Regions from separate parts of the Carnobacterium sp. ISL-102 genome, predicted to be linked through region 1. Evidence: predicted binding sites of a transcription regulator. Region 1 holds the regulator's gene; each other region holds the start of a gene.
The links. Region 1 encodes CtsR, which represses protease genes until heat stress. Its sites were predicted from a motif close to TTGGTCAAAAAAGGTCAAANA; they were not measured.
Positions count from the first base shown of each region.

Region 2: J7E16_RS09560 (ATP-dependent Clp protease ATP-binding subunit) is a predicted target of CtsR. The motif match lies at 1,342-1,362, and genes of this name have one in related genera.
Region 3: clpP (ATP-dependent Clp endopeptidase proteolytic subunit ClpP) is a predicted target of CtsR. The motif match lies at 1,345-1,365, and genes of this name have one in related genera.
Region 4: clpB (ATP-dependent chaperone ClpB) is a predicted target of CtsR. The motif match lies at 2,174-2,194, and genes of this name have one in related genera.

Region 1 covers NZ_JAGGRF010000012.1:38,172-41,677, reverse strand. The annotation lists tRNA gene J7E16_RS07075 (tRNA-Thr) at 1-20, shown strand, start outside; tRNA gene J7E16_RS07070 (tRNA-Gly) at 28-99, shown strand; tRNA gene J7E16_RS07065 (tRNA-Leu) at 150-238, shown strand; tRNA gene J7E16_RS07060 (tRNA-Arg) at 242-315, shown strand; tRNA gene J7E16_RS07055 (tRNA-Pro) at 347-420, shown strand; gene J7E16_RS07050 (CtsR family transcriptional regulator) at 1,069-1,530, shown strand; gene J7E16_RS07045 (ATP-dependent Clp protease ATP-binding subunit) at 1,557-3,506, shown strand, end outside.
Region 2 covers NZ_JAGGRF010000031.1:39,630-43,135, forward strand. The annotation lists gene ptsP (phosphoenolpyruvate--protein phosphotransferase) at 1-595, opposite strand, end outside; gene J7E16_RS09550 (phosphocarrier protein HPr) at 595-861, opposite strand; gene ykzS (protein YkzS) at 1,025-1,216, opposite strand; gene J7E16_RS09560 (ATP-dependent Clp protease ATP-binding subunit) at 1,416-3,506, shown strand, end outside.
Region 3 covers NZ_JAGGRF010000007.1:2,102-5,607, forward strand. The annotation lists gene mgfK (gluconeogenesis morphogenetic factor MgfK) at 1-35, shown strand, start outside; gene whiA (DNA-binding protein WhiA) at 69-1,025, shown strand; tRNA gene J7E16_RS06020 (tRNA-Arg) at 1,212-1,283, shown strand; gene clpP (ATP-dependent Clp endopeptidase proteolytic subunit ClpP) at 1,447-2,043, shown strand; gene J7E16_RS06030 (thioredoxin domain-containing protein) at 2,219-2,755, shown strand; gene J7E16_RS06035 (sugar-binding transcriptional regulator) at 3,049-3,506, shown strand, end outside.
Region 4 covers NZ_JAGGRF010000003.1:271,981-275,486, reverse strand. The annotation lists gene J7E16_RS02900 (Cof-type HAD-IIB family hydrolase) at 1-730, opposite strand, end outside; gene J7E16_RS02895 (prolyl oligopeptidase family serine peptidase) at 866-1,627, shown strand; gene J7E16_RS02890 (metal-sulfur cluster assembly factor) at 1,710-2,045, shown strand; gene clpB (ATP-dependent chaperone ClpB) at 2,235-3,506, shown strand, end outside.

The sequences.
Region 1 (3,506 bases):
TTCAACTCCTTTAGCCGGCATTCTTTTGCGAAAGTAGTTCAGTGGTAGAACATCACCTTGCCAAGGTGGGGGTCGCGGGTTCGAATCCCGTCTTTCGCTTACTAGGTTGACTAGTAAGCTCATTCGTAAAAAGAATAAGCTGTTCTAATGCCGGGGTGGCGGAACAGGTAGACGCACAGGACTTAAAATCCTGCGGTGAGTGATCACCGTGCCGGTTCGATTCCGGCCCTCGGCACCATACGCACCCATAGCTCAATTGGATAGAGTACTTGACTACGAATCAAGGGGTTAGAGGTTCAAGTCCTCTTGGGTGCATTTCATTTAAAAAAGAATGAGGAATCATGAACGGGAAGTAGCTCAGCTTGGTAGAGCACTTGGTTTGGGACCAAGGGGTCGCAGGTTCGAATCCTGTCTTCCCGATAAATAATTATAAAAAGGTGCTTTCTCTTAATTTAGAGAAAGCACCTTTTTTTGTTCGTTTTATACTGTTAAGTAATATCGGCTGTATAATTTTTAGTGTTGATAAATTAATCCTTCCAAATTTCTAGAGTAATAGGGTCGCTTGTAGCCGTGTAAAGGATGCTCTGGCAGAATACATGAGACAGCCTAGGAAGTACTACAAAATGGTGTCGCCACATCCATACGCTAAAAGATACGACTACTATTTACCTTTTTAAATTAGCATACAAAACAATTTTTTTAAGTCAGTTGATGATTTGAAAATAAGGTTTTTTTTTTATAAAAATATTTTTTTGAAGTATTTATCCTTTGTTTATTGAGGAATAGAGCCAATTTAGAAGTTGTTTAAATGGAAATGAGTAGAGTTACTTTTCAAATCCTCTTATTTCTCGTATAATGAAAGTCAGGATTAGTCAAGAATACTTTCTGGTTCTCGCTAGAAGTATCCTCCGCTATTGATTTAGTTTATGTTATTGATAAACTAAATGATTAAGTCTAGTGTTGGGACGATAAGAAAAGGAGTGTTACTAAAAAAACACCGTTGCAATGTAGTAAAGATAAAGCTATTATCTTTACTATACACTGAAATGTTTTAGTAACAGATAGCTCATGCACAATCAAAACATGTCAGATATCATTGAAGCTTATTTAAAGAAAGTGTTAGGTCAAGATGAACGAGTCGAAATTAGGCGTAGTGAAATGGCAAATCGATTTAATTGTGTTCCTTCCCAAATAAATTATGTTATAAACACCCGTTTTACTGTGCAACAAGGTTATTTAGTTGAAAGTAAGCGTGGTGGTGGAGGGTATATACGTATTATTAAAGTAAAATTGATAGATGAAGCTGAAATGTTGGATATGATGATCGATATTGTTGGAAATAAAATTACCCAAAAAAATGCTTGTTCTATTATAGAGAGATTATTTGAAACTGAAATGTTGACTAAGCGAGAAGCTAACATCATATTATCTGTGATGGAAAAATCACTCTTGAATGCTAATGGAATGATTGAAAATGAATTAAGAGCTAGATTATTAGTAGCTTTTTTAAATAATTTAAAATATGAGTAAAGAATAAAACCGGAGGCGAAATATAGATGGATGAATTATTTTCTGAAAAAGCAAGAATGGTTTTAATCATGGCGCAAGAAGAAGCAAAGGGATTTCGTCATCATTCTGTAGGAACTGAGCACTTACTTTTAGGCTTGATTATGGAACAGGATGGAATTGCCGGAAAAACGTTAAGACAATTTTCTGTTACAGAAATTGATATCCGAGAAGAAATCGAACACTTTACGGGTTACGGAACAATGAAATACCTTTCTAAAAATGCTATTCTTCCTTATTCTCCAAGAGCTAAACAGGCTATAACATTTGCTACAGATGAAGCAAGACGTATGGGTTCAGCACTTGTGGGTACAGAGCATTTATTATTAGGGCTGTTGCGCGAAGAGGATATTTTATCATCTAAAATTTTAAGTAATCTCGATATTAATTTAAATAAAGCCCGTCAAATCGTGTTGAAAAAAATCGGTTTGAGCGATGTAACGAATAGTAAAGGTAGAAAGGCAAAACCAGCTGCTAAACAAGTCGCAGGTACACCTACTTTAGATTCTTTAGCTCGCGACTTAACATCCGTGGCAAGAGAAGGAAAATTAGATCCAGTAGTTGGGCGTCATAAAGAAATCCAACGTATTATCCAAGTTTTGAGCCGCAGAACGAAAAATAATCCTGTTTTGGTAGGAGAACCCGGTGTAGGTAAAACAGCCATTGCAGAAGGATTAGCACAAAAAATCAATGACGGTGAAGTTCCAGCTGCATTAGCAAATAAACGATTGATGATGCTTGATATGGGTTCGTTGGTAGCAGGTACAAAATATCGTGGTGAATTCGAAGAACGAATGAAAAAAATTATAGACGAGATTTACCAAGATGGCGAAGTTATCTTATTCATAGATGAGTTGCATACTCTAATTGGTGCTGGTGGAGCAGAGGGTGCGATCGATGCGTCTAATATCTTGAAACCTGCATTAGCGCGTGGTGAACTACAGACCATAGGAGCAACAACACTAGATGAATACCAAAAATATATTGAAAAGGATGCTGCTTTAGAAAGACGATTTTCACCGATCCATGTCGATCCTCCTTCTGAAGAAGAAGCAGAAGAAATTTTATTAGGTTTACGTTCTCGTTATGAGGATCATCATGGTGTCAAAATTACAGATGAAGCTGTACACGCTGCAGTTAAACTCTCATCTCGTTATATTACATCAAGACAGTTGCCGGATAAAGCTATTGATTTGATAGATGAATCTGCTTCTAAAGTACGTTTAGATGTTTCAGGTAAACCTTCTCCAGTTGCAGCTGCAGTTGCAGAATTGGAGGCTTTGATACAGACCAAAGAAGAAGCAATACAGTTACAAGACTTTGAGAAAGCTGCTAGAATTCGTATGAAAGAAATGAAACAACGCAAAAAAATTGAAAATTTGCTGCAAAAACAAGAAGGAAAAGCTTCGTTAAAATCATTGCAGGTAACGGAAAGAGATATTGCAGAAGTAGTCTCTCTTTGGACGAGTATTCCCGTTCAACAGATGGAGCAAAAAGAATCTGACCGATTAATGAATTTAGAAAAAATATTGCATAAACGAGTGATTGGACAAGAACAAGCAGTTGAATCAGTTTCTAGAGCAATTAGACGATCTAGGAGTGGGTTGAAAGATCCAAATCGCCCAATTGGTTCATTTATGTTCTTAGGGCCTACAGGTGTCGGAAAAACAGAGCTAGCTAAGGCACTTGCTGAAGCCATGTTTGGCAATGAAGAAGCATTAGTACGGGTGGATATGTCTGAATTTATGGAAAAATACAGCACGAGTCGTTTGATTGGTTCACCTCCGGGATATGTAGGATATGATGAAGGTGGTCAATTGACTGAAAAAATTCGTCAAAAACCATATTCTGTTATTCTATTCGATGAAGTTGAAAAAGCCCATCCAGACGTTTTTAATATTTTATTACAAGTTCTTGATGATGGTCATTTAACAGATGCT
Region 2 (3,506 bases), on a different contig from region 1:
ACGAACGAGCCATAATAGCTGAATGTGATGTACGTCCACCAATGTCTGTAACAAAGGCTTTCACAAATTGACGATTTAATTGAGCAGTGTCACTTGGTGTTAAGTCATGAGCAACCACAATCACTTCTTCATCGATCATTGAAGGATTAGGCAGTTTCACACCTAACAAGTGGCTTAATACTCGTTTAGTAACATCTTTGATATCAGCTGCACGTTCTTGCATGTAAGGGTTATCTTCCATGCCTTCAAACATCCCAATAAACATATCCGTTACTTCTTTTAATGCACTCTCTGCATTGACTTTATTATCATTAATAGAGCTTTCGATACTCCCGATTAATTCTGGATCAGATAGAACCATTAAATGAGCATCAAAAACTTGGGCTTCTTTTTCACCTAAAGATTCTGCTGCTTTAGATCGAATGATCTCAAGTTCTTTTGATGCTTCTTTTAATGCCGATTTTAAGCGGTTAATTTCTGAATCAGAGTTCTCAACTGAAATTTTGTTGAAAGTTAAATCGGGTTCAGTTAGTAAGTAAGCTTTTGCTACTGCAATACCATCACTTGCTGCGATCCCTTTTAATTTTTCAACCATTATTCAGCTAAACCTTCTTTCTTCATTGTTTCTTCGATTCCTGCAAGAGCTTCAGATTCGTCTGAACCATCAGCAGAGATAACTACGTCAGCACCTTGTCCAACACCTAAAGACATAACGCCCATGATTGATTTTAAGTTTACAGATTTACCTTTATATTCTAGGTTGATATCTGAACTAAATTTGCTTGCTGTTTGTACTAATAATGTTGCTGGACGTGCATGGATACCTGTTTCAGCTACTACGTGAAATTCGCGTTTTTCCATAATTAAAAAATCCCCTTTAATATATATTATTTTTGAGGACTCCATCCAGTTTCGACTGTCAATAATATTCTTTTCAGCAAAAACATTCGATATAGCCCTTACAACTTATAAGACTACCATTTTTTTTCTGTTTTAACAACTATTTTTTTCTAAATATTCTATGCTACTTTCCATTTGACCTATACCGATAAATAACATTTCCGTTATGCAGAGCCTCTCCGATAATAGATTCTTTCTCTTCATGATTGATCCAAATTTCTCGAAAAGTCATAAAATCTTTTTTTTCAATAGCCATTGTATCAATATCGCCTTTGATCAACTGTTTCAGTTGATTTTGTAATTCTTCTCTGGTCATTATTAAGACTTCCTTTACTAATGTTTTAACTAACTTGATTATGATCAGTTTAATTCAAAAAAACAAAAAATTATAGTACCAATTACTTGAAAGTCAAAAAAGGTCAGTGTATAATGATAATTAGAAAGGTCAGTAATGGTCAATCATTTGTTTAATTTTATTTGATTTACTAACCTACTAAATGAAAGGTTGTGTTTAAATGTTATGTCAAAATTGCAATCAACGTGAAGCAACTATCCATTTATACACCAATATGAATGGCCAAAAAGGTCAATTGGATGTTTGTCAAAATTGTTACCAACTTATAAAAGATGCTCAAAATCATGGCGAGATCAGAAATAATCGATCACCACAAGATCCTTTTGGTTTCGGTAATTTAGATCAAATTTTCCGTTCCATGCAAAATCCTCAAAATAACAACTCACAACAAAATAATTCAAGCGTCCCTCCCACTCAAAAGGGTTCTGGAGGTCAGCCGCCTATAAATAAAAAGCCTGGACTTTTAGGTGAATATGGAACGAATTTAACCGATTTAGCACGAACAGGGGCTATAGATCCAGTCATTGGACGCGATAAGGAAATTGAACGAGTGATTGAAATTCTAAATCGCCGGACTAAAAATAATCCTGTATTGACAGGTGAACCTGGTGTTGGTAAAACGGCAGTTGTTGAAGGTTTAGCACAAAAAATCGTTGATGGTGATGTGCCTCAAAAATTATTAAGTAAGGAAGTCATTCGGCTAGACGTTGCTTCCTTAGTTCAAGGAACGGGCATACGTGGTCAATTTGAAGAACGTATGAAACAATTAATGGATGAATTAAAGAAAAATCCACAAATTATTTTGTTTATTGATGAAGTCCACGAAATTGTTGGAGCCGGAAGTGCGGAAGGCAGTATGGATGCTGGCAATATGCTTAAACCAGCTCTTGCACGCGGTGAAATGCAAATGGTCGGGGCAACGACGTTAAAAGAGTACCGCACGATTGAAAAAGATGCTGCTTTGGAGCGCCGTATGCAGCCCGTACGTGTTAGTGAACCATCCGTTGAAGAAACTATTACTATTCTTCAAGGTCTCCAAAAAAAATACGAAGATTACCATCATGTTCATTACACGGATGAAGCTATTAAGAGCGCCGTTAGCTTATCTAACCGCTACATTCAAGATCGTTTTTTGCCCGACAAAGCGATTGACTTGTTAGATGAATCGGGTTCCAAAAAGAATTTAACGATACAAGTTGTTGATCCGAAACAATTGGAGGATAAAATTGCAGAAGCTGCTCAACAAAAACAACTAGCTTTACAACAAGAAGATTATGAAAAAGCGGCTTTTTATCGTGATCAGGCTAAAAAATTCTCTACCATGAGAGATCAACAAAATCCTGATTCAGATGAGCCTACAGTAACTGAGCAGGATATGATCGAAATTATTGAAATGAAGACAAATATTCCTGTAGGAGATTTAAAAGAAAAAGAGCAAACACAATTACGGAACTTAGGACAAGATCTTAAAAAACATGTTATTGGACAAGATGAAGCAATCGACAAAGTTTCCAGGGCAATACGCAGAAGCCGTGTTGGGTTCAATAATAAAAGCCGTCCAATTGGTTCTTTCCTTTTCATCGGCCCTACTGGTGTTGGGAAAACTGAATTAGCTAAACAACTAGCATTAGAGCTATTTGGGAACAAAGAAGCCTATATTCGATTTGATATGAGTGAATATATGGAAAAACACAGTGTTTCTAAATTAATTGGTTCTCCTCCTGGGTATATTGGCTATGAAGAAGCAGGTCAACTTACCGAAAAAGTTCGTCACAATCCTTACAGTATCATTTTATTAGATGAAGTTGAAAAGGCTCACCCTGATGTGTTGCATATGTTTCTACAAATTCTTGACGATGGCAGATTAACGGATGCCCAAGGCCGTACAGTTAGTTTTAAAGATACTATTATCATTATGACAAGCAATGCTGGTACGAGTGATGTAGAAGCTAGCGTAGGTTTTGGTGCCACCACTTCTGGCACACAAAAATCCATATTAAATCATTTAACGGATTACTTCAAACCAGAATTTATTAACCGTTTTGATGGAATCGTTGAATTCAATTCTCTTACAAAAGAAAACTTATTATTTATTGTCGATTTATTGATAAAGGATGTAAATGATATGCTCGAACATCAAGGTATAACAATCGAAGTAGAACCTTCTGCTAAAGAAAAACTAGTCGAATTAGGCTATGATCCAAAATTAGGCGCGCGTCCTTTGCGACGTGTTATTCAAGAACAAATTGAA
Region 3 (3,506 bases), on a different contig from region 1:
TCGATAATAGACGGCTAGAAAAAAAAAATAGTTAGTAAATCAATTGAAAAAAGAAAGGAGGCTATTATATGTCTTATGCTTCAGAAGTGAAGAAAGAATTAACGCAATTAGAAGTTCACAGAGAGCATGCTAAAGCTGAATTAGCTGCGTTGATTCGTATGAATGGAACAGTTGGTTTGGTCGACAAAAAATTTATTTTAAATATTCAAACTGAAAATGCAGCAATTGCACGTAGAATTTATGTTTTATTAAAAGATCATTTTGATGTTGAAAGTGAACTGTTAGTTCGCCGGAAGATGAAATTAAAAAAAAATAATGTTTATGTCGTACGATTAAAACATGGAACTCAAGAAGTTCTTTCAGATTTATCAATTATGGAGGGAATGTTTTTGCATAGCCATGTTTCAGATGAAGTGATAGGCAATACACAAAAAGTCAAATCTTATCTACGCGGCGCATTTTTAGCGGGAGGATCGGTCAATAATCCAGAAACGAGTCGTTACCATCTTGAAATCTACTCAAGTTACGAGGAACATAATGATGATATCTGTCAAATGATGAATCAATTTAATATGAATGCTCGCACATTAGAAAGACGTAATGGATACATCACCTATTTGAAAGAAGCAGAAAAGATTGCCGATTTTTTAGCCTTGATTGGGGCAACTAGTGGTATGCTTAAATTTGAAGATGTTCGTATTATCAGAGATATGAGAAATTCGGTCAATCGTTTAGTTAACTGCGAAAATGCTAATTTAAATAAGACGATCGATGCTGCAGGTAAACAAATCGAAAGTATCAAGTTTATTGATGCTAGAATTGGATTAGATAAGATTCCAGTAAAATTAAGAGAAATCGCGCTTGTTCGTTTAGAAAATCCAGAAGTAACTTTAAAAGAATTAGGAGAAATGATCCCGAGTGGAACGATCAGCAAGTCTGGGATCAATCATCGATTACGTAAGTTAAACGAAATGGCAGAAAAATTAAGATCTAAAGACCTTGCGAAAACTGACAAAAGGAACTGAAAAAATTAAAACAAATGAATCTATTCAGTAAAGCAAAAAAATCTCTTTACGAGAGAATTCATGCGTCGTTAGTCCGGAAGTTCTGCTTGTCTTTTTATTATAACTGGGCTACACTATAATAGTTGGTATTTTGCTAACATCAGAGAATAGTGGACCCTTCATTAGGTTAGCATTATTGTAGTAGTAGTCCCCTTAGTGTAATGGATATCACGTAAGATTCCGATTCTTAAAATGGGGGTTCGATTCCCTCAGGGGGCATTTTTGTGATTAGAGCAAAACTTCTAATCACTTTTTTTTATCAAAAAAATAACGAACAAAAAAATTGACCTTCATTGACCAATGGAGTAGAATACAGTTAGTAATGTATTGAGTCGATGTTTAGTCACTTAAAAGTAGTAAACAATTGAGGAGGAAGCAAATTATGAACTTAGTCCCTACAGTAATCGAACAGTCATCAAGAGGTGAACGTGCCTATGATATTTATTCTCGTCTTTTAAAAGACCGTATTATTATGTTAAGTGGTCCAGTAGATGATGATCTTGCAAATGCTGTAATCGCTCAGCTGTTATTTTTAGATGCACAAGATTCTGAAAAAGATATTTATATTTACATCAATTCACCAGGAGGCAGTGTAACTGCTGGATTAGCGATTTTCGATACAATGAACTTTATCAAAGCAGATGTACAAACGATCGCAATGGGTATGGCTGCTTCAATGGGAAGTTTCTTATTAACAGCTGGTACAAAAGGTAAACGTTATGCTTTGCCAAATGCTGAAATCATGATCCATCAACCATCAGGTGGTTCGCAAGGACAAGCAACAGAAATCGAAATTGCTGCTCGTCATATTTTGAAAACACGTGAACGCTTGAATAAAATTTTATCAGAACGTACAGGACAACCAATTGAAGTTATCCAAAGCGATACAGATAGAGACAATTATATGTCTGCAGAAGATGCAAAAGCATATGGTTTGATTGACGAAATTATGGAAAATAGTGCTGCTTTAAGCAAATAAGCAGAAACAATCTATATGAGTAAACTAATTGAAGAATAAAATAAAAAAAAGATTGGAGCAACTCTCCAATCTTTTTTTTATTGATAGCCTTTTTAAAAAAATAAGCCAAATCCTTTTAATTGACTTACTATAATCTGTATAATGAAAATAATTAGCGAATAAGGGAGGACTTTTAATGGATGTCAGCAATATAAAATCGGACAAGGTCAATACAACCAATGGAATTAAGGTTGGAAGTGAAAGTGCTCCAGTTAAAGTAATCGAATTTATTAACTTGGCATGCCCGTATTGTAAAATATGGTATGAGGATTCAAAAGATCTATTAACTGAGTATGTCTTTGCAGGTAAAGTACAGCGAATCATCAAACATTTTGATAAAGAAACAGCGGGGTTAAGAAAAGGAAATGTTCTGCATCAATATTTAGACTACTCTGATCCTGAGAAGGCACTTGAAGAAATAGATTTCTTTTTTGCTCACCAAAAAGAGTGGGGAAGATTAACAAATTCTGATGAGATCGCAGCATATGCAGTCGAAAAAAGAAACTTAACGCTTCAATCAAATGGAACTAAGGCTAAAGAAATCGTACAAGAAGCAAACGGAGCAGAGGTTGTATTGGTTCCTACAGTTTTTATTGAAGAAGATATTTTTGATGAGAATATCAAACAACAAGAACTTAAAGGCTTGATCGAAGCGCGTATTGAACAAGTGTAGAAGTTGAGAACAGTATTTTTTTGTGAAAAAGACATAATTCATTCAAACTTTCTTTGTGTAATTTAATGAAAAACTTAGAAACATAATAGTTGAAAGATAATCGGATAACTGTTACAATAATTGATGTGAGAGATGGTAATAGTGCTTTTCAGTACTATTGATTAATGATAATAAAACAGAACCAGGAAACTGATAGTTTAATTTTCATTTTGATTCTCTTGTTTTTTTAAGTAACAAGGGTCGCCAAACGACTAACGCGGTCACAAAGCGTCCAACGTAGAAAGAGGTCGCTCATGCAAAGCGTAGTATCCGTTATTGAAGAAGTCATTCCAGACATCATGTATACACTTCAGAATCGTTACCATATTTTGCGCAATGTTTTTTTATTAGGTCCGGTGGGCAGAAGAGTTTTAGCTGATCGTATGGGAATCACAGAACGTGTTTTACGTACAGAATCAGAGGGCCTTAAGAAGCAAGGGCTAATAAAAACTTCAAAAATGGGAATGGAATTAACTGAAAAAGGCGAAACCGTTTACCACCAATTAGACCAATTAATGGGTCAATTATTGGGAATGAGAGAGAAAGAAAAACAACTTGCCTCTTATTTGGAAATAGAACAATGTGTGATAATTTCCGGTGATATAGACGATCAGCCAAAATTACGTGAGGAAATAGGCCGTGCTGCAATGGAAGCTTTGAACTTTTTGCTTCCGGAAGGTGATAATATTATTGCTGTAATGGGCGGTACAAC
Region 4 (3,506 bases), on a different contig from region 1:
GTTTTAAAGTATCGATCCCATTTTTCATAACTACGCCATGTCCAGCGTATTGGATCATTTCATAATCATTGTCTTCATCACCAAAAGCAATAATATCTTTTTGTTTGATGCCATATACTTGTGCAATGCGTTCAACACCTAGTGCTTTTTGCACACCGGCTGCAACGATTTCTAAACAAGGTGATTGTCCGCCCCAAGTTCTAATTTCAACAGTATCGCCATAACGAGCTGAGATTTTTTCAATAATATAGGCTTGATTTTCTGCATCTGTAAAAACACAAACAGCCGTAGGATCTTCTTTCAAACTAGATGCCGTAAGTTTTGAAGCCCTATTGCTTCCTTCTGGAAAGAAGCCGTTGTAAGGAACGAAATAATTATCTGCAAAAACGGTATCTTTTAGTTCTGCTGCAATTAAATGGATATTTAATTCTTTTTTTAATGTCAGCATATCTAAGGCAATCTCACGATCTAACGTTTTGTGGTACTGTGATTCCCAATTCAATTGATCGGGTAAGTGACACAAGGCCCCATTAAAGTTTACAATAGGCGTTTCCATACCTAATTGAGTATAGAACTGTTTACTGTTTCTGTATGGTCTGCCTGTAACGATTGAAACAAGGTGACCAGCATTTCTTAAAGTCTTCAAAGTGTTTTGGGTCCTAACCGAAATTTCTGAACGATTATTTAATGTAGTCCCATCTAAATCTAGAGCAATTAATTTTTTATTCATCAAGATCCTCCAACTATTATTCATTTATTTTATAAAAGTTTCTAGGTTTCGTTTATGATACACTTACTACATAGAATCTACACAAATAGTGTACCATAAAGTCTATAAGAATGAATACAGAAAGAGGATAGATAGATGATAACAGTAGAGCACAAATCCATTAATGGAATTCCAATGTTAGAAGTTGTTTTAACAGAAAGGCTAAATGAGATCTTACCAACGGTTGTTTTTTATCATGGATGGACAAATCTTAAAGAAAGTTCTTTGGTCCATGGTTATGAAATTGCTAAAAAAGGATTTAGAGCATTAATTCCTGAAGCCTATTTGCATGGAGAAAGAAGCAAAGGTATACCAGTAGAAGAGAGAAGTTTAGAGTTTTGGGATGTTGTGCAGCATAATATTATTGAATTCCCTTCTATAATCGATCACTACGTTAAAGCAGGATTGACGGACCAAAGCCGTGTTGGGGTATCAGGTCTCTCAATGGGCGGTATGACAGCGAGCGCCATTTTAACGCAATATCCTTGGCTAAAAACAGCAGTTGTTCTAATGGGAAGTCCCTCGCCAATTTCTTTTTCTAAATGGTTATTAACATCTAAATGGCAAACAGGAGCAGAAATCGATTTTGAGTCAAAACAATTTGCCCCGGCTATAGAGTCGTTAAAAAATATTTCACTTGATTTACAACCGGAAAAAATTGCTGGGAAATTTATCCACTTTTGGCATGATGAAGACGATGATTTAGTGCCTTATCAACCTACTTTCGATTTTTATAAAAAAATAAAAAATCAAGATTATGGAAAACATGTGAGCTTTACAACAACTGAAAGCTATGGTCATCATGTACCGCATATGATTTCGGTTGAAACAGCCGAATTTTTCGATAAACATTTATAAAAAAATAGGATCTCTCGTTGAAATAATTTACTTTTAGTAAGACAAGAGGTAATATAGAATTAAAAAAGAAGGTGTCTAACTCATGGAACAGACTAACTGGAATGAAGAAAAAATAAATGAAATCAAAGAGGAAATACTTTCTGCTTTAGAGCAGGTCATTGATCCTGAATTGAACATTGATATTGTGAACTTGGGTTTAATTTACGGTGTCGAAATTGCTGAAGAAAAACACTGCGTAATAAAACTAACGCTAACTACGATGGGCTGTCCCTTAGTGGATACTATTACCGATGACATTATGAAAGCAATGCAAACGATCCCTGAAATTTCTTCAACTGAAGTAAAATTAGTCTGGTATCCAGCTTGGGATACAAGTAAAATGAGCCGTTATGCAAGAATTGCATTAGGTGTAAGATAAAGAAAAGTTTACTCTACTAAAAAAGTTAGAGTAAACTTTTTTAGTATCCGCACTAAAATCAGAACTTCGTTTTGGGAGTGAAAATTTATTATAATGAATCAACAAAATAGGTGAGAACTCAGGCATTTCGTTTTACCTTTATTGACCAAATTAGTATACTGAAATTAGGTAAATCAAGGAGGAGTTTCAATGGATATCGAAAAAATGACTACTACAATGCAGCAAACCCTTGGAGAAGCACAAAGCATCGCCGTAACAAGAAAACATCAGGAAATCGATCTTCTTCATTTATGGAAGATCTTTTTAACGCCAGATCATTTTGCGCGTGGGCTTTACCAATCTTTAGAAATCGATACAGAAAAATTCGAGTTTTTTGTAGATCAAGAATTGGATAAATACCCTACTGTTGAAGGATTAAATGTTCAATATGGACAGGGTATGAGTCAAAACTTATACCGTCTATTAACGGAAGCCGATAAAATCAGAACTGATTTTCAAGATGATTTTCTTTCAACTGAAATCGTTCTACTAGCGCTAATGCAATTAAAGAACCATAGTTTGACTAATTATTTAACTAAAAATGGTTTAACTGAAAAAAAATTAGAAAATGAAATTAAAAAAATAAGAGGAGGAGATCGTGTGACCTCACAAAATCAAGAAGAAACTTATCAGGCACTCGAAAAATATGGAACGGATTTAGTCAAAGCTGTAAAAAGTGGAGACCAGGATCCGGTTATCGGAAGAGATGATGAAATTCGTGATATGATTCGTATTTTATCTCGTAAAACAAAAAATAATCCGGTATTGATTGGAGAACCAGGAGTAGGTAAGACAGCTATAGTGGAAGGATTAGCCCAGCGGATCGTCCGAAAAGATGTCCCAGAAAATTTAAAAGGAAAAACTATTTTTTCATTAGATATGGGATCGTTGATTGCAGGGGCAAAATATCGAGGAGAGTTTGAAGAACGTTTGAAAGCGGTATTAAAAGAAGTGAAAAAAAGCGAAGGACAGATCATTTTATTCATTGATGAGATCCATACGATCGTTGGAGCTGGGAAAACGGAAGGCAGCATGGACGCAGGGAATCTATTGAAACCGATGTTAGCCCGAGGCGAACTGCATTGTATTGGTGCGACAACACTAGATGAATATCGAAAATACATGGAAACTGATAAAGCTCTTGAAAGACGATTCCAAAAAGTACTTGTTAATGAACCGACAGTGGAAGAGACTATCAGTATTTTAAGAGGATTAAAAGAACGATTTGAGATCCATCACAGTGTAAATATCCATGATAATGCCCTAGTTGCTGCCGCAACATTATCCAATCGTTATATTACGGATCGATTCCTACCGGATAAAGCAATCGATTTAATAGACGAAGCGTGTGCGACTATTCGGGTTGAAATGAATTCAAGACCTACTGAATTAGACCAAGTTTCTCGCCGATTGATGCAATTA